DNA from 3 places in the Halomonas terrestris genome. Region 3 is predicted to be linked to each of the others. Evidence: predicted binding sites of a transcription regulator. Region 3 holds the regulator's gene; each other region holds the start of a gene.

Region 1 (6,135 bases), on a different contig from region 3:
CGTCAAGGACAATCCCCATGAGCAAGACCGCCCACTTCCTCGCCGAGACCGCCCGGGTCGACGCGGCCGCCGTCCAGCCGCTGCCCGGCTCGCGCAAGGTCCATGTCGAGGGCTCGCGCCCGGATATCCGCGTGCCCTTCCGCGAGATCTCCCTGTCGCCGACGAAGACCTCCGGCGCCGACGAGGAGAACCCGCCGCTGCTGGTCTACGACACCTCCGGCCCCTACACCGACCCGGCGGCCGAGATCGACCTGCGAAAGGGACTGCCCGAGCTGCGCCGCGCCTGGATCGAGGCGCGCGACGACACCGAGTTCCTCGACGGCCCCACCAGCGAGTACGGCCAGCGCCGCGCCAACGACCCGACCCTGGCCCCACTGCGCTTCGACCTGACCCGTACGCCAAGGCGCGCCAGGGAGGGCAGGAACGTCACCCAGCTGCACTACGCCCGCCAGGGCATCATCACCCCGGAGATGGAATTTATCGCCATTCGGGAGAATCAACGCAGGCAAGCCCTGGGCACGGCGGAAGTCGAGCGTATCCTCGGCCACCAGCACCCGGGCCAGGGCTTCGGCGCCCGCCTGCCGGAGGAGATCACCCCCGAGTTCGTGCGCGCCGAGGTCGCCGCCGGCCGGGCCATCATCCCCTGCAATATCAACCACCCGGAGTCGGAGCCGATGATCATCGGCCGCAACTTCCTGGTGAAGATCAACGGCAACCTGGGCAACTCCGCGGTCACCTCCTCCATCGAGGAGGAGGTCGACAAGATGACCTGGGGCATCCGCTGGGGCGCCGACACCATCATGGATCTCTCCACCGGGCAGAACATCCACGAGACCCGCGAGTGGATCATCCGCAACGCCCCGGTGCCCATCGGCACGGTGCCGATCTACCAGGCCCTGGAGAAGGTCAAGGGCGTGGCCGAGGACCTCACCTGGGAGGTGTTCCGCGACACCCTGATCGAGCAGGCCGAGCAGGGCGTGGACTACTTCACCATCCACGCCGGGGTGCTGCTGCGCTATGTGCCGCTCACCGCCAGGCGGGTCACCGGCATCGTCTCCCGGGGCGGCTCCATCATGGCCAAGTGGTGCCTCTACCATCACCGGGAGAGCTTCCTCTACGAGCACTTCGAGGAGATCTGCGAGATCTGCAAGCGCTACGACGTGGCGTTCTCCCTGGGCGACGGCCTGCGCCCCGGCTCGGTGGCCGACGCCAACGACGAGGCCCAGATGGCCGAGCTCAAGACCCTGGGCGAGCTGACCCATATCGCCTGGAAGCACGACGTCCAGGTGATGATCGAGGGCCCCGGCCACGTGCCCATGCACCTGGTCAAGGAGAACATGGACAAGCAGCTCGAGTACTGCGACGAGGCGCCCTTCTACACCCTCGGCCCGCTGGTCACCGACATCGCCCCCGGCTACGATCACATCACCTCCGGCATCGGCGCGGCGATGATCGGCTGGTACGGCTGCGCCATGCTCTGCTACGTGACCCCCAAGGAGCACCTGGGCCTGCCCAACAAGGACGACGTCAAGACCGGCATCATCACCTACAAGATCGCCGCCCACGCGGCGGATCTCGCCAAGGGCCACCCGGCCGCCCAGCGCCGCGACAACGCGCTGTCCAAGGCGCGCTTCGAGTTCCGCTGGGAGGACCAGTTCAACCTCGGCCTGGACCCGGACACCGCCCGGGAGTACCACGACGAGACCCTGCCCAAGGACTCGGCCAAGGTGGCCCACTTCTGCTCCATGTGCGGGCCGAAGTTCTGCTCCATGAAGATCAGCCAGGAGGTCCGCGACTACGCCAGGGACAACGGCCTCGACGGCGACCGGGAAGCCGTCATGCAGGGCATGGAGGAGCAGGCGGAGAAGTTCCGCAGGACGGGCAGCGAGCTCTACCAGGAGGTATAGGCCGCTCGCCGCCGCCCCCTGTAACGACCGCCTGAACGATCACGCCGGCCCTCGAGCCGGCGTGATGCGTCAGCGGACGCCGCCAGGCCGGCCACCGAGGCTGGCACGGGGCCTGCATGGGCTAGGGGTCGCCACCAGGAGCCCCGGCCATGCCCGACCGCCCGACCTTCACCCCCTCCGTCGCCGTCCCGCTGGACGCCGAGGCCTTCAGCCGCCGCGCCCACGGCCACCTGGCCCTCCTCTACGGCCCGCGCGCCGGCGAGGTACATCGCCGGCTGCTCACCCTGCTGGCCCACCAGGCCCCGCCCTCGCATGGTGAAGCCGACGCGCCACTCTGGAGCGAACGCGACCAGTGGCTGATCAGCTACGGCGACAGCCTGCTGGAGGGCGAGCGAGCGCCCCTCGAGGTGCTGGAGGACTTCCTGGAGGCGCGCCTGGCGGAGACCTTCAGCGGGGTGCACCTGCTGCCCTTCTTTCCCTGGAGCAGCGACGACGGCTTCTCGGTGATCCACTATCGCGAGGTCTCCCCCGACCTGGGGGACTGGTCCCATGTCCGCGCCCTGGCCGGGCGGCACGACCTGGTGGTGGACCTGGTGCTCAACCACGTCTCCCGGGAGTCACTGTGGTTCGTCGACTACCTCTCCGGCAGCCAGCCGGGGCGCGACTACTTCATCGAGATGGACCCGGACACCGACCTCTCGGCGGTGGTCAGGCCGCGCAGCTCTCCGCTGCTGGTCAAGGTGCCCACCCGGCGCGGCCCTCGCCACCTCTGGGCGACCTTCTCCGAGGACCAGATCGACCTGAACTTCGCCAACCCCGACGTGCTGCTGGAGTTCATCGGCATCCTGCTCTTCTACCTCGGCCAGGGGGCCCGGGTAGTGCGTCTCGACGCCATCGCCTACCTGTGGAAGGCGGTCGGCACCCCCTGCATCCACCTGCCCCAGACCCACGAGGTGGTGCGGCTGCTGCGCGCGGTGGTGGACCATGTGGCGCCGGGGACCCTGCTGCTCACCGAGACCAACGTGCCCCACCGGGAGAACCTCAGCTACCTGGGCCTGGAGCGGCTTTCCCCCAACAACCCTCCCGACGAGGCGCACCTGGTCTATCAGTTCCCGCTGCCGCCGCTGCTGCTGCACACCCTGACCAGCGGCGAGGCGGGCACCCTGGCGTCCTGGCTGAAGAGCCTGCCGTCCCTGCCCCCCGGCTGCAGCTTTCTCAACTTTACCGCCAGCCACGACGGCATCGGCGTGCGCCCGCTGGAGGGCTGGCTGCCCCAGCACGAGATCGATGCGTTGCTGGAGCTGATGCACCGCTTCGGCGGCTTCGTCAGCATGCGCACCCGGGACGACGGCAGCGACAGCCCCTACGAGATCAACATCACCTGGTTCGATGCCATGAAGGGCACCCGTCGCGGGCCGGACCCCTGGCAGATGCAGCGCTTCCTGTGCGGCCAGCAGCTGATGCTCGGCCTGCGGGGCATCCCGGCGCTCTACCTCCACGTGCTGACCGGCACCCTGAACGACCTGGAGGGGGTGGAGCGCAGCGGCCGCCTGCGCTCCATCAACCGGCGCCGCTGGCAGCGCGACGAGCTGGAGCTGCTGCTGGACAGCCCCGACACGCCGACCCGGATGGTCTTCGAGGCGCTGACCCGCCGGCTGGCGGCTCGCCGCGGCGAGCCCTGCTTCCACCCGGACGCTCCCCAGCGAGTGCTGGAGACGCCGCCCGAGCTGCTGGTGCTGGAGCGCGGCCCGCTGCCCGACGGGCGCCGCCTGCTGGCGATCCACAACGTCACCGACGCCCCCCAGCCGCTGACGCTTCCCGCCCTCGGCGAGAGAACCTGGTTCGACCTGCTGGAGGAAGCCCCCTGGGCGCCGCCGGAGAGCCTGGCGCCCTATCGCTGCCTGTGGCTGGTGAAGAAGCCGTACCCGGCTTCGCCGGGAGCTTGAAGAGCGGCGCTTCGCGCCTGGAAGCTTGAAGAAAAACCTTGACACCTTCCCTCGGCGTCAAATCCAGGCTGATTTCCAGCTTCCAGCTTATGGCTTACAGCTCCCCGGAGGGGTCGTTGTCGGCCTCCACGGCGTCGTGGAGCCGCTCCGGCAGGTCGGGAATCGCCGAGCGTACCCGGTTCCAGCTGGGGATGAAGGGGCGCTCGCCGGGGTTGTCGAGGAAGGCGCTGCCGGCCTCGAGCAGGTTGGCGGCGAACAGCTCCACGGCCCGCTCCTCGCCGTGGCGGTCCAGGGAGAGGCCGTTCATCACCGCATCGTGGTCGTAGGCCTCGATCAGGTCCAGGGCCAGGCGGTAGTAGGTCGCCTTGAGGGTGCGGAAGCCCTCTGCGCTGAAGGTCACTCCCTGGGTGGCCAGCTTGCGGTAAAGCGCCTTGGCGATGTCCAGGCTCATGCGATTGAGCCCGGCGGAGGCGTCCTCCTCCGAGACCGGCTGGTGCTTGTGGTCGTAGGCGTCGGCCAGGTCCACCTGGCAGAGCCGCTTGGTGGAGTAGTTGCGATGCACCTCGGAGAGCACGCCGACCTCCAGGCCCCAGTCGGCAGGGATGCGGATGCCGTCGAGCACCTCGGCGCGCATGGAGAACTCCCCCGAGAGCGTGTAGCGGTAGCTGTCCAGGTACTCCAGGTAAGGCAGCGGCCCGTGGATGCGCTTGAGCGCCCGCAGCAGCGGCGTGACCATCAGCCGGGACACGCGGCCGTTGAGCCGCCCGTCGGCGATGCGCGGGTAGTAGCCCTTGCAGAACTCGTAGTTGAAATGGGGGTGGGCCACCGGGTAGAAGAGCCGCGCCAGCAGGCCACGCTCGTAGGTGAGGATGTCGCAGTCGTGCAGCGCCACCACGGCGCCGCGCCCGGAGGCCTGGACGAAGCCGGCGCAGAACCAGACGTTGCGCCCCTTGCCCGGCTGCTGGGGCGAGAGCCCCTGGGCGTCCAGCTCCTCGTCCAGGGCGCGCAGCCGCGGGCCGTCGTTCCAGAGGATGCGATGGTGCTGCGGCAGCCGGCCGAAGAACTCCCGGGCACGCAGGAACTGCTCGCGGTCGGCCCGGTCCAGCCCGATCACCACCTCGGCGAGATAGGGCACCCGGCGGATCTCCTCGACGATCGCCTCGAGGGCGGGCCCCTCCAGCTCGGAGTAGAGCGAGGGCAGGATCAGGCTCATTGGGCGGCGACGCGAGAAGCGCACCAGGTCCGCCTCCAGGGAGTCCACCGGGCGCCGGGTCAGGTTGTGGAAGTCGGTGATGATGCCGTTCTGGTGGAAGTCGCTCATGGGCCTACCGCCTCTACCGGTTCAGGTGCCATGCCGACCGCCGGCCTTACCCGGCGGTCGGCTCGCCCCCACCAGTAGGCCACCCCCTCGGCCCAGCCGGCGGGGCCGGTCGCCTCGCTGCGATAGAGCGCCGGCTGGGCCGGCTCCACCGGCAGGCCGTGGCAGCCGCGGATCACCACCGCCTGGTCCACCGCCTCGAGCATGGCGATGTCGTTGGGCCCGTCGCCCAGCGCCAGGGTCAGCGGGCGGCGGCCGCGCAGCGCCTGGTAGCGCTCCACCAGCCACGCCACCGCGCTGCCCTTGTGGGACTCGCCGGTGACGTGCCAGAAGCGCCCGCCGCGCACCAGCTGCAGGCCGTCGCCGGCGAGTCCCGCACGGAAGGCCTCGAGGGCGGCCTCGTCGTCCTGCCAGACCAGCGGTTCGCTGCCCTCGCGCATCCGCGCCAGGCGCGCCTCGGCTTCGGGCAGGCCGGTGAAGGTGACGAGCTCGTCGAGGGACATCTCGCTCATGGTGGTGAAGCTCACGCCCAGCCGCGCCTGCCACACCGCCAGGCGCTTGCGGATGAAGCCGATATCCACCCCCAGGGTGCGAATGGCCAGGCCGTCGGGGCCAGGGCGGTCGATACGGGCATGGCACCACGCCGGCGGCAGGCCGACCACGGCGCCGTTCTCGGCGACGAAGGGGATATCGACCAGCCCCAGGGCCCGACGCAGCGGCACGATCTCGCTGCGGGTCTTGCTGGTCACCGGGATCACCGGCACCCCGAGCTGCCTGAGGCGGGCCAGCCAGGGCCGGGCGGGGGACCAGTCATAGCTGTGGTGGTCGAGCAGCGAGCCATCCAGGTCGGTGAACAGCAGTCGCGGCGTCAGGGCCGCATCGAAGCCGGCATCCGGCGTGGTCGGTGAAACGGTCATGGCAGCTCCCGGGCAGACAGGTCAGGTGTCTCCTGCCCATGGCCTTG
Region 2 (6,135 bases), on a different contig from region 3:
CAGGCATCCCCGCCGCGGATCGCCGCCAGAATCGTGGACCGCCCCACCTGGTGGCAGCTGCACACCACCGGACCGCTGTCGGTAGCACCGTCGTCGCAACCGGCCAGCAGGCGCCGGCGACGTGCGGCATCCAACCGTTCGCCCCGGGCGGCCTCGGCGAAGCGCTCGTCGAGCCAGGCCATGCCGGGCAGCTCGCCGGGCGGGCCGACCATCAGCCACCAGCGCAGGCGACCGTCGTCGATGCCCGCGGCGCGCAGGCGCCCGCTGGCCGGGTCGTCGAGCCACAGCGCCGGGGCCACCGGCAGGTGCGCGTTCAGCCAGGCGAGCCAGTCGGGGCGCTCCTCTCCCGGTCGGCCGCCGGCCAGTTGCCAGCGCTGACAGCCGGGGAGCGGAATGCGCGCCCAGTAGCGAGCCGCGTCGCGCCAGTCGGCTTCTACCGCCAGGTCATCGGCCACCAGCAGGGTCGCCTCCCAGGCGATGAGCAGTGGCGTCAGGGCCACGGCGCCATGCTTGGACTCGGGCTGGCCGGAGAGCGGATCGAGGTGGGCCTCCAGCAGGCTGCCCATGCGGGCGTGGCCGCTGAAGCGATCGGTCCAGTGCATGGGCACGAAGACCTCGCCACGGCGCTGCCCCCTGGAGAGCCGCACCCGGCCGAGGTAGTCGCCGCCGGCGCCGGTCAGGCGCGCCAGTTGCTGGTCGTCGACACCCCAGGCCTCGGCGTCGGCGGGCTCCACCTCGATAAAGGGCTCGGCGCGGTGGTTCATCAGCCGCGGCGCCCGGCCGGTGCGCGTCATGGTGTGCCACTGGTCGCGCACGCGCCCGGTATTGAGCCGCAACGGCCGGGCCTCGCTCAACGCCTGCTGCGGCCCGTGGGGGCGTACCGGCACCAGCCGGGCCAGGCCATCCGGGGTGGCGAAGCGGCCATCCTCGAACAGCCGGGCGGTCCCCTGGGGAGCCTTTGCGGTCACCGGCCACTGGATCGGGGTCAGGGCGTCATAGGCAGCCCGATCGAGGCCGGCCAGGCCGGAGATGTCGAACAACCGAGCGGACTCGCTACCGGCCCGGTTCTCGAACCCCGACAGCCGGGCGTGCTCGTCGAAGATCTCGCCGGGGTGGGCATAGTCGAAGGCCTCGCCGAAGCCCAGGCGCCTGGCCACCTCGACCAGGATCCACCAGTCGTGGCGGGCCTCGCCCGGCGGCGGCAGCAGGCCGCGCTGGCGGGAGATGCGTCGCTCGGAGTTGGTCACGGTGCCGTCCTTCTCCGACCAGCTCGAGGCCGGCAGCACGATGTCGGCGTAGGGCAGCAGGTCGGTGTCGGCCACGCACTCGGAGACGATCACCAGCGGGCATTTCGCCAGGGCCGCGCGCACCCGATCGACACGCGGCAGGCTGACGGCCGGGTTGGTGGCCATGATCCATACCGCCTGCACCTCGCCGCGCTCGATCGCCTCGAACAGCGCCACCGCCTTGTGCCCCGGCCCCTCGGGCAGGCTCGGGGTCAGCGACGCTGTCGTCCAGAAGCGGGTGACGCGATCGATGGCCCCGGGGCTGTGGTAGTCCATGTGGGCGGCCAGCTGGTTGGCCAGGCCGCCGACTTCGCGGCCGCCCATGGCGTTGGGCTGGCCGGTGATCGAGAAGGGGCCGGCACCGGGCAGGCCGAGCTTGCCGCCGGCCAGGTGGCAGTTGATGATGGCGTTGCCCTTGTCGGTGCCGCTGGAGGACTGGTTGACCCCCTGGGAATAGAGGGTCACCACGTGAAGCTGGCTGGCGAACCAGTAGAAGAAGGTCTCCAGGCGCTCCGGGTCCAGATCGCAGTCGGCGGCGACGGCCTCCACCGAGGCAGCGTCCTCGCGGGCAGCGGCCAGGGCCTCGTCGATCCCCCCGGTGTGCTGCGCCAGGTAGACCCGGTCGAGCTTGCCCTTGTCGGCCATCCAGGCCAGCAGGCCATTGAACAGCCGGGCGTCGCTGCCCGGTTTCAGGCCCAGGTAGAGATCGGCGATCTCGCAGCTGTCGGTGATCCGGGGGTCGATCACCACCACCCGCATCAGCGGGTTGCGACTCTTGGCGGTGCGCAGGCGCTGGTAGAGCACCGGGTGGTTCCAGGCCAGGTTCGAGCCCACCAGCACCACCAGCTCGGCCTCTTCAAGGTCCTCGTAGCTGCAGGGCACGGCATCGGCGCCGAAGGCCCGCTTGTAGGCCGCCACCGCCGAGGCCATGCAGAGTCGCGAGTTGGTATCCAGGTGCGGGGTGCCGAGAAAGCCCTTGAACAGCTTGTTGGCAACGTAGTAGTCCTCGGTGAGCAGCTGCCCCGAGAGATAGGCCGCCACCGCCTCCTTGCCGTGCGTGCGGCGAGTGTCCTGCAGTCGATCGGCCACCGCGCCGAGTGCCGTCTCCCAGTCCACTTCGACGCCGTCGACCCGAGGCCGGGTCAGGCGCCCCTGGTCGCCCAGGGTCTCGTGCAGGGCCGAGCCCTTGACGCACAGCCGCCCGAAGTTGGCCGGGTGGTCGGCATCGCCTTCCACCCCGGTGATACGGTCATTCTCCACACAGGCCAGGACGCCACAGCCGACGCCGCAGTAGGGGCAGGTGGTTCGGGCCTGATGCATGACGATCTCCTGTCGCGGTAGGTCGGGAAACGACGACGCCCGCCGATGGCTCCCGATCGAGTCGGGGCCGTTGGCGGGCGTCGTTGCCTGGGTTCGGAGGGCCGGCATGGCGCTCCTCTCCGCATGATCCAATGGTAGCAAGACATGTGCCATGCAAGGGTTTTCCCCGGGGGACCAGCAACCTGGGCAGGGACTCCCCGTGTCCTCGCCCCGGGCCCCGCACCAGGAGCCATCACGGGCCGGCACGCAATGCACCACCCCGGTGCCCGGGGCCCTTCGACACGTCGTTCTCGACGGCTTCGCCCCGCCGGAAGGCGCCATCCCGCCTCGAGACAGCATCATCTGGAATGCATCTTGCAAACACGGCAGGAAACGCACGCAACACGACGAGCGACACCGCCATGCCACCCCCCCTGAACATCCTGCTGGTCGACGACGAGGTCGTACGCGCCGCCATGGTCGAGGAGGCCCTCACCCGCGAGGGCCATACGGTCATCTGCCGCCTGCAGAGCCCGGCGGGCCTCAACGCGATGGTCGCCCGCCATCACCCCGATGTGGTGATCATCGACATGGAGTCACCCGATCGCGACACCCTGGAGAGCATGGCGCTGCTCAATCGCGAGAACCCGCGTCCGGTGGTGTTCTTCGCCGACCAGCACGATCCCGACACCATGCAGGCGGCGATCAAGTCGGGCGTCAGCGCCTATGTGGTCGACGGCCTGGTCCCCGGGCGGGTCAAGGCCATCATCGAGGTCGCCATCGCCCGTTTCGACGCCTTCCACGCCATGCGCCGGGAACTCGATCGCGCGCGTAACCAGCTGGCCGATCGCAAACGCATCGAGCGTGCCAAGGGCCTGCTGATGAAGCATCAGGACTGCGACGAGGAGCAGGCCTATCGCATGCTGCGCAAGCTGGCCATGGACCGCGGCCAGCGCCTGGCCGAGGTCGCCGACAGCGTCATCGACATCCTCGAACGCCTGAATCCTCGCTCGCCTGAATAGGGGCCCCGTCATGCACCAGACTGCCAACCACCCTCCCGAACTGGAACACCTGACCCTCGGCTTCATTCCCCTGCTGGACGCGGCCCTGCTGATCATCGCCCGGGAGCAGGGCTTCTTCGCCGAGCAGGGCCTGGAGGTCTCGCTGTCGCGGGAGAACGCCTGGTCGACCCTGCGTGACAAGGTCGCCGCCGGCCTGCTCGACGGAGCCCAGATGCTGGCTCCGTTGCCGCTGGCCATGAGCCTGGGGCTGGGTCGGGCACCCTGCGATGCCCTGGCCCCGATCATCCTGGGCCGCAACGGCAATACCCTCACCCTCTCCGAGGCACTCTGCCGGGAGAGTGGCGCGACACTCGGCGATGCCCCCGCGGCGAGCGCCCGGGCCCTGGGCGACTGGCTACGCCGTCAGCCAGTCGCAAGACGCCCGTGCCTGGCCATGGTCTACCCCTTCTCCTGCCAGCACTACCTGCTGCGCGAATGGCTCTCCCTGGGCGGCCTGGACCCCGAGCGGGACGTGGAACTCATCGCCCTGCCGCCACCCCGCATGGTGCAGGCACTCCAGGAAGGCCACATCGACGGCTTCTGCGCCGGCGAACCCTGGGGCACCCTGGCCCGCCACCGCGGTGCCGGACGGCCGGTCGCCACCGGCGCCCAGCTATGGCCGGACCACCCGGAGAAGGTCCTCGGCGTGACCGGCTCCTGGGCCCGGCGCTACCCGGCCACCCTGGCGGCAGTGCTCCGCGCCCTGACGCATGCCAGCGCCTGGCTCGCCGCGTCCCCCGAGCACCGTCGCCGGGCCCGGGACTGGCTCGCCCTGCCGCCCTATCTCGACCGCGCCATCGGCCACCTCGGCGACCTGGCGCTGGACCGCGCCCCGATCCACCAGCGCCTGTACGGCGAGGGGGTACTGCGCCCCAGCCCCGCGGCAGCGGGTCGCTTCGCCGAACACCTCGAGCGGCACATGCACGACCACGGCCGAACGCTCGACCGTCACACCCTGGACGAGTGCTACAGCCCCGTGCATTTCGATACGGCCACGCACCAGTGATGTGCACCCATGGCTCCCCCCGGGACGGGACCGGCATGACATGAAAAGCCCAACTATATGTAATAAATAAAAAAACTCGAAACTTCCGGCACTCTGGCCGAATTCTTGATTGGGTCAGGGTACAGGGCGATCAATGGCGATCGCACGACATATCACGGCGAAGACGTCTCTGCGCACTCCCCGAGGGAGGCTGCGTCGAGGCGTCTTCTTTGTTTCGTCATTTCCGCATCAAGCAGAGAGGTGTCAGGACATGTGCCATCGACATCCCCACTCCCTGGCGACCGAGCACCTGGTGGTCGTCGGCAACGGCATGGCCGGCCATCGGCTGGTCGATGCCCTGGTCAGGCAGCCGGGGCGTCCGCCGCGCATCACCGTGATCGGCGCCGAGCGGGTGCCGGCCTACAACCGCATCCTGCTCTCGCCGCTTCTCGCCGGTGAAATGAGCCACGATGACCTGACCCTGAGGGGGACGGACTGGTACGCCGAGAACGACATCGACCTGATACTCGGCGAGTGCGTCACCGATATCGATCGCCAGGCACGGTGCCTGACCACCGATGCCGGCCGCACCCTCGACTACGACCGCCTGGTGCTGGCCACCGGCTCGCGCCCGGCCATGCCACCGATTCCCGGCCTGGAGCTCGATGGCGTACACGCCTTCCGCGACCTCGACGATGCCGCCGAGCTGATCCGGTTCAGCCGGGGCCGTGCCACCGCGGAGGGCGGCCGGGCGGTCGTGATCGGTGGCGGCCTGCTCGGCCTGGAAGCCGCCGAGGGGCTGCGCAAGCGAGGCCTCGCGGTGACCCTGATCCAGCGCGACGACCGCCTGATGAACCGCCAGCTCGACACCACCGCCGCCACCCTGCTGCAGCGTGAGCTCGAGGGCCGCGGCATCGAGGTGATCACCGGGGGACATATCGCCGGCCTCGAGGACGACGGGGACGGCCAGGTGGCGGCGGTGCGGCTGGAGGGCGGCCGCCGACTGGCCGCCGACGGCGTGGTGGTGGCCATCGGCATCGCCCCCAACGCCGAGCTGGGGCGCACTGGCGGGCTCGAGGTCAACCGTGCCGTGATCGTCGACGAGACCCTCACCAGCTCCGACCCGGCGATCCACGCCCTCGGCGAATGCTGCGAGTTCCAGGGCACCACCTACGGGCTGGTGGAACCGATCTGGCGCCAGGTGGAGGTGCTCGCCGCCCACCTGGCAGGCGAGCCGGTCGACGGCCACGTGGAAGCGCGCTATGTCGAAAAGCCCTGTGCCACCAGGCTCAAGGTGAGCGGCGTATCGCTCTACGCCTTCGGCCCCACCGAGCCCGACCTCGATCACGAGGTGCTCACCTATCACGACCCCCAGCAGGGCGACTATCGCCGCCTGCTGGTGCGCAACGGGCGCATCGAGGGTGCCGTGCTCTACGGCGACACCACCATGGGCCCCTGGTACTTCGAGCACTCCCTGACCGGCACCGATCTCGGCCCCTGCCGC
Region 3 (6,135 bases):
GCCATGGCGCTGCGACTGCCGCGCCCCTCGTTCCGGATCTGGCTGCTGCTGTTGCTGCTGGCACTCGGCGGGGTGCTCGCCCTGCTCGACCAGCGCAGCGTGCGCGAACCCGGCCCGGTGCCCCGCGACGAGGCCGGGGAGCCCGACTACTTCCTCGAGGGGGCCCGCCTGACCCGTTTCGACGCCGAGGGCCGGGCCCACCAGCGCCTCGTCACGCCACGCCTGGTGCACACCCCCCACGACGACGTCACGCGCATGCAGACCCCGGAGGCGAGACTGATCGACAGCTCGGGGCGCACCTGGTTCGGCCATGGCGAGATCGGCACCCTGGGGGCCGGGGGCAACCCCCTGACCCTGTCCGGGGACGCCCGCCTGCACGCCCCCGAGGAGCGCTGGCAGCTGGACACCGACATCCTCCACTTCGATGCCGACACCGGTCACGCCTGGAGCGATACCCCGGCACTGCTGCGCCAGCCTCCCCAGCGCATGAGCGGCGAGCGCTTCGATGCCTGGATCCATGACAATCGCGCCCGCCTGACAGACAATGTCCGGGGCCACCATCCCCCCGAGACGCACCCCGACACCGACGAGGACCCCGAGCCATGAAGCGACTGTCCCACGCCCCCCCGCTGCTCCCGGCACTGCTCGGCCTGGCGTGCATGGCCATGGCCCTGGCGACGACCCCGGCGCTGGCCCTGGAGGGCGACGCCAGCGCCCCGATCGAGGTGGAGGCCGATCGGCTCGATCTCGATGACCGAGCCGGCACCGCCATCTACACCGGTGACGTGGACATCCGGCAGGGCAGCATGCATCTCACCGGTGACCGGGTCGAGATCCGCCGCAACGCTGCCGGCGAACTCTCCCACGCCATCGCCACCGGCGAGCGCGCCTACATCGAGCAGCAGCCCGCGCCGGACGAGCCGCTGGTGCGCGGCTGGGGACGCACCATCGTCTATTACGTCGCCGAGCGACGGGTGGAGCTCATCGACCGCGCCGAGCTGCACCAGGGCGGCGACACCTTCGATGGCGGCTACCTGGAGTACTTCCTCGATCGCCGCGTGGTCCAGGCCCGCGCCGAGGCAGAGGGTGTCGAGGAGCGACAGCGCGTACGCATGACCCTGCAGCCCGAGCAGTAAGGGACGACATGAAGACACTTCGCGCCAACCACCTGGCCAAGAGCTACAAGCGTCGCCGCGTGGTGCATGACATCAGCCTGACCATCGGCCAGGGCAGCATCGTCGGCCTGCTCGGACCCAACGGCGCCGGCAAGACCACCTCCTTCTACATGATCGTCGGACTGGTGCGCGCCGATGCCGGCGAGGTCCACATCGATGGGCAGGACCTGTCGAGGGCGGCCATGCACGAGCGGGCCCGGGCCGGCATCGGCTACCTGCCCCAGGAGGCCTCCATCTTCCGCAAGCTCTCGGTGGCCGACAACATCATGGCGATCCTCGAGACCCGCCGCGACCTCGATCGCGCCGGCCGCCAGGCTCGCCTGGAGGAGCTGCTCGCGGACTTCCACGTCACCCACATCCGTGACAATCTCGGCATGAGCCTGTCCGGCGGCGAACGACGGCGGGTGGAGATCGCCAGGGCCCTGGCCATGGAGCCCGCCTTCATCCTGCTCGACGAGCCCTTCGCCGGGGTCGACCCCATCTCGGTGGGCGAGATCAAGGGCATCATCCGCCAGCTCAAGGCACGCGACATCGGCGTGCTGATCACCGACCACAATGTGCGCGAGACCCTCGACATCTGCGATACCGCCTACATCGTCGGCGACGGGCAGATCATCGCGGAGGGCAACGCCGAGGCGATCCTCGCCAACCAGCGGGTACGCGAAGTGTATCTCGGCGAGGACTTTCGCCTCTGAAACACCATTGTAACCTTATGACAAGAATGCCGATATTATGTGACGGCATGAAAATTGCCGTTGGCACGCTTTTTGCTAATAAACGACTTGCAACACGACCCCCGGCGGGCTAGGGTGAGGTTTTCCGGCGAATGAGTACACACCTCTCGTGGCCATGAAAGCATCCCTGCAACTTCGCGTCGGCACCCAACTGACCATGACCCCCCAGTTGCAGCAGGCCATTGCCCTGCTGCAGCTCTCCACCCTGGACCTGCGCCAGGAGATCCAGCAGGCGCTGGAAGCCAATCCCATGCTGGAGCTCGACGATGACTTCGGCGAGCAGGAGACAAGCGAGACGCCCGACGACGACTGGGCCAGCGAGATCCCCGACGAGCTCTCGGTCGACAGCGACTGGTCCGACACCTACCAGGACCTGGGCACGCCCGCCGGCAGCGGCGAGGGCCCCGACTTCGAGCGCCAGGCCGATGGCCAGAGCCTGCAGGGTCATCTCGCCTGGCAACTGGCGATGACCGACCTGAACGAACGCCAGCGGCACATCGCCGAGAGCCTGATCGATGCCGTGGACGGTGCCGGCTACCTGGGCCAGTCCCTCGACGAACTGCGCGACGGCCTCAGGAGCCAGGGCCTCGAGGGGCTCAAGGGCCGCGAGGTGGAGCAGGTACTGCTGCGGCTGCAGCAATTCGAGCCCACGGGGATCTTCGCCCGGGACCTGCGGGAATGCCTGATGCTGCAGCTCGCCGTCCTGCCCGACGACACCCCGCTGCTGCCCCAGGCGCGCCGCCTGGTCCGCCAGTTCCTCGAGGCACTGGCCGGCGACGACCGACGCCTGCTCAAGCGCCGCCTGGGCCTCGACGACGACGCCCTCGACGAGGTCATCGCCCTGATCCGCTCACTCGACCCGAGGCCGGGCAGTCGCTATTCGGAATCCGGCAGCGACTACGTCATTCCCGACCTGGTCGCTCGCCACGACCGGCACGGCTGGCAGGTGGAGCTCAACCCCGAGGCCCTGCCGCGACTGCGGATCCAGCCCGACTATGCGGCGCTGATTCGCCGCGCGGACAAGAGCCAGGACAACCAGTTCCTCAAGGATCACCTGCAGGAAGCGCGCTGGCTGATGAAGAGCCTCTCGAGCCGCAACGACACCCTGCTGCGCGTGGGGCGCGAGATCATGGCCCGCCAGCTCGACTTCCTCGAGCAGGGCGAGGAGGCGATGAAGCCCTTGATACTGGCCGACATCGCCCAGGCCGTGGAGATGCACGAATCGACCATCTCGCGGGTCACCACCCAGAAGTTCATCCATACCCCCCGCGGCGTCTTCGAACTGAAGTACTTCTTCTCCAGCCAGGTCGGCAACGGCGATGGCGATGCCCACTCGAGCACGGCGATCCGCGCCCGGCTGCGCAAGCTGATCCAGGAGGAGCCGCCGCGCAAGCCGCTCTCCGACAGCAAGCTGGTGACCCTGCTCGACGAGGCCGGCATCAAGGTGGCGCGCAGGACGGTGGCCAAGTACCGCGAGGCCATGGGCATCCCCTCCTCCAGCGAGCGCAAGCGGCTGAGATGATTCCCGGACCCCGGCGTGAGCGCCCCTCCAGCGATGGAATTCCGATCCCTTGCATGACCCGCATCAGCGGTCGGGTGCAACGCCCTCCACAGGGGGTTTGCACGGCAGGAAAAAGGGTTACAATCGAAGCACCAACCGAAGGACGAAGGAGCGTGTCATGCAAGTCAACATCACCGGCCATCATGTGGAACTGACCGACGCCCTGCGTGACTATGTGAACGAGAAGCTCACTCGCGTGGAACGCCACTATGACAACATCACCACCGTGCAGGTCACGCTCTCCGTGGAGAAGGAGAGGCAACAGGCCGCCTGCACCCTGCATGCCGCCGGTGCCGATCTGCATGCCGAGGCCATGGACGGCGACATGTACGCCGCCATTGACGCCCTCGCCGACAAGCTTGACCGCCAGCTCGTCAAGCACAAGGAGAAGGTCCAGGCCCGCGCCCAGGGCGCCGGCGCCCGCTGATCCACCATGACACTCGAAGCCATCCTGCCCCCCGAGCGCACCCTCTTCGGGGTGCCCGGGGGGAGCAAGAAGCGGGTGCTGGAGTTCTTCAGCACCTTCATCGCCCAGAACACCCCGAGTCTCGACAGCCAGGAAGTCTTCGGCCGCCTGATCGGCCGCGAACGGCTTGGCAGCACGGGGATCGGCAATGGTGTCGCCATCCCCCATGCCCGCGATCCTCACTGCAAGGCGCCCATCGCCGGCTTCCTGAAGCTGGCCGAGCCCATCGACTTCGATGCCGTCGATGGCGAGCCGGTGGACCTGATCTTCGTGCTGCTGGTGCCGGAGGAGGCCGACGAGGCCCATCTCGCGCTGCTGGCCCAGGTCGCAGGCGTGATGAACGATGCCGAGACCCGGGGCCGGCTGCGCAAGAGCGCCAGCCAGCGCGAGCTGCATGAGCGGCTCATCGAGGCGATCCGACGACAGTCCTCGGGCTGATCGCCCCTCACCGGGCCACCCGGCCAGCCACACGACCAGGAGACCCGCCATGCAGCTCGTGATCATCAGTGGCCGATCCGGCTCAGGCAAGTCGATCGCACTGCAGGCGCTCGAGGACCTCGGCTACTACGCCATCGACAACCTGCCGGCCATGCTGCTCGGCCCGCTGGTGGACGAACTCAGCAGCGACCACTCCCCCCACACCTCGATCGCGGTGAGCATTGACGCCCGCAACCTGCCCCATGCGCTCGAACGCTTCCCCAGCCTGCTGGAGGAGGTCCGCGCCCGCGGCATCGACGGCCAGGTGATCTACCTCACCACCGATGCGCGCATCCTGCTCGAGCGCTACTCGGAAACCCGCCGGCGCCACCCGCTGACACGGGGCAGCGACATGACCCTGGCCGAGGCGATCGATTCCGAGGAGACGGCGCTGGCCGAGATCCGTGACCTGGCCGACCTGGTGATCGACACCTCGCGCCTCTCGGTTCATGAACTGCGCCGGCGCATCAGTGACCAGGTGGGGAGCCACCGGGCCGACCAGCTGACGTTGACGGTGGAGTCCTTCGGCTTCAAGCGCGGGGTGCCGCTCGACGCCGACCTCGTCTTCGACGCCCGCTGCCTGCCGAACCCCTACTGGGATCCCCGGCTCCGGCAGGACACCGGACGTGACGCCTCGATCATCGAGTTCCTCGACGGCTACCCCATCGTCGGCGAGATGCATGACGACATCCTGGCCTGGGTCGAGCGGTGGCTACCCGCGTACGAGGCCAGCCATCGCAGCTATCTCACCGTCGCCATCGGCTGCACCGGCGGCCAGCACCGTTCGGTCTACCTGGCCGAGAGGCTGGCCCGGCACCTCGCCGAACGTCACCCCAGCGTGCGGCTCCGCCATCGCGAGCTGGGCATCCACGACACCCTCCCCCTGCTCCCGACGTCCAGGGCCGACAACGCGGACGAGGGAACCTGAGGCGTGCCGCAACGCAAGCTCACCCTGACCAATCGGCGCGGCCTGCATGCCCGGGCGGCCACCAAGCTGGTGCAGTGCTGCCAGCCCTTCCAGGCACGGGTCACCGTGTCCCACGCCGGTCGCGAGGCCGACGCTGCCAACATCATGTCGCTGCTGATGCTGGCGGCCCCCTGCGGTACCCAGCTGACCATCAGTGCCGAGGGCGAGGACGCCGAGGCGACCCTCGACGCCATCGAGGCGCTCTTCGAGGCCCGCTTCGAGGAGGACGCCTAGGCGCCGGCGACGGTCATCTCATCGATGAGCCAGCTGCCGGTATGGATGCTGCCGCGGGTATCGGTGTCGTCACCGACCCCCGCCAGCCCCTTGAACATCCCCTCGAGGTTGCCGGCGATGGTGAACTCTTCCACCGGGTACCGGATCTCGCCGTCCTCGACCCAGAAGCCCGCCGCACCGCGGGAGTAGTCGCCGGTCACGCCGTTGACCCCCTGCCCCATCAGCTCGGTGACCAGCACGCCGCGCCCCATGCGGCGCAGCAGCGCCTCCTGGCTCTCCAGAGGGGCGGAGATGCGCAGGTTGCGCGCCCCACCGGCGTTGCCGGTGGACTGCATGCCGAGTCGCCGGGCACTGTAGGCCGAGAGCATGTAGCTGGCCAGGCGGCCGTTCTCGATGAAGACATTGTCACGGGTCTGGACCCCGTCGTTGTCGAAGGGGCTGCTGGCCATGGCACCGCGCTCCATGGGCTTCTCCTGCAGGCTGAACCACTCGGGGAAGAGCGACTCGCCCAGACGGTCGCA

What was found. The regulator sigma-54, encoded in region 3, starts transcription at its own class of promoters, with help from an activator protein. The targets are predictions, from matches to a motif close to TGGCACNNNNNTTGCTNT.
Region 1: a site for sigma-54 is predicted at 2,009-2,026, ahead of ACOMD9_RS06040 (sugar phosphorylase). Genes of this name have one in related genera too.
Region 2: a site for sigma-54 is predicted at 2,741-2,758, ahead of ACOMD9_RS06395 (nitrate reductase). Genes of this name have one in related genera too.

The regions. Positions count from the first base shown of each region.
Region 1 is NZ_JBMHFZ010000004.1:110,826-116,960, forward strand. Features, by position in the region: gene thiC (phosphomethylpyrimidine synthase ThiC) at 18-1,907, shown strand; gene ACOMD9_RS06040 (sugar phosphorylase) at 2,057-3,853, shown strand; gene ACOMD9_RS06045 (glycosyltransferase family protein) at 3,948-5,174, opposite strand; gene ACOMD9_RS06050 (HAD-IIB family hydrolase) at 5,171-6,088, opposite strand.
Region 2 is NZ_JBMHFZ010000004.1:191,477-197,611, forward strand. Features, by position in the region: gene ACOMD9_RS06395 (nitrate reductase) at 1-2,606, opposite strand, end outside; gene ACOMD9_RS06400 (ANTAR domain-containing response regulator) at 3,008-3,607, shown strand; gene ACOMD9_RS06405 (CmpA/NrtA family ABC transporter substrate-binding protein) at 3,618-4,652, shown strand; gene ACOMD9_RS06410 (NAD(P)/FAD-dependent oxidoreductase) at 4,903-6,135, shown strand, end outside.
Region 3 is NZ_JBMHFZ010000023.1:20,540-26,674, reverse strand. Features, by position in the region: gene lptC (LPS export ABC transporter periplasmic protein LptC) at 4-606, shown strand; gene lptA (lipopolysaccharide transport periplasmic protein LptA) at 603-1,136, shown strand; gene lptB (LPS export ABC transporter ATP-binding protein) at 1,145-1,870, shown strand; gene ACOMD9_RS17975 (RNA polymerase factor sigma-54) at 2,019-3,431, shown strand; gene hpf (ribosome hibernation-promoting factor, HPF/YfiA family) at 3,589-3,897, shown strand; gene ptsN (PTS IIA-like nitrogen regulatory protein PtsN) at 3,904-4,374, shown strand; gene rapZ (RNase adapter RapZ) at 4,424-5,341, shown strand; gene ACOMD9_RS17955 (HPr family phosphocarrier protein) at 5,345-5,614, shown strand; gene pmbA (metalloprotease PmbA) at 5,611-6,135, opposite strand, start outside.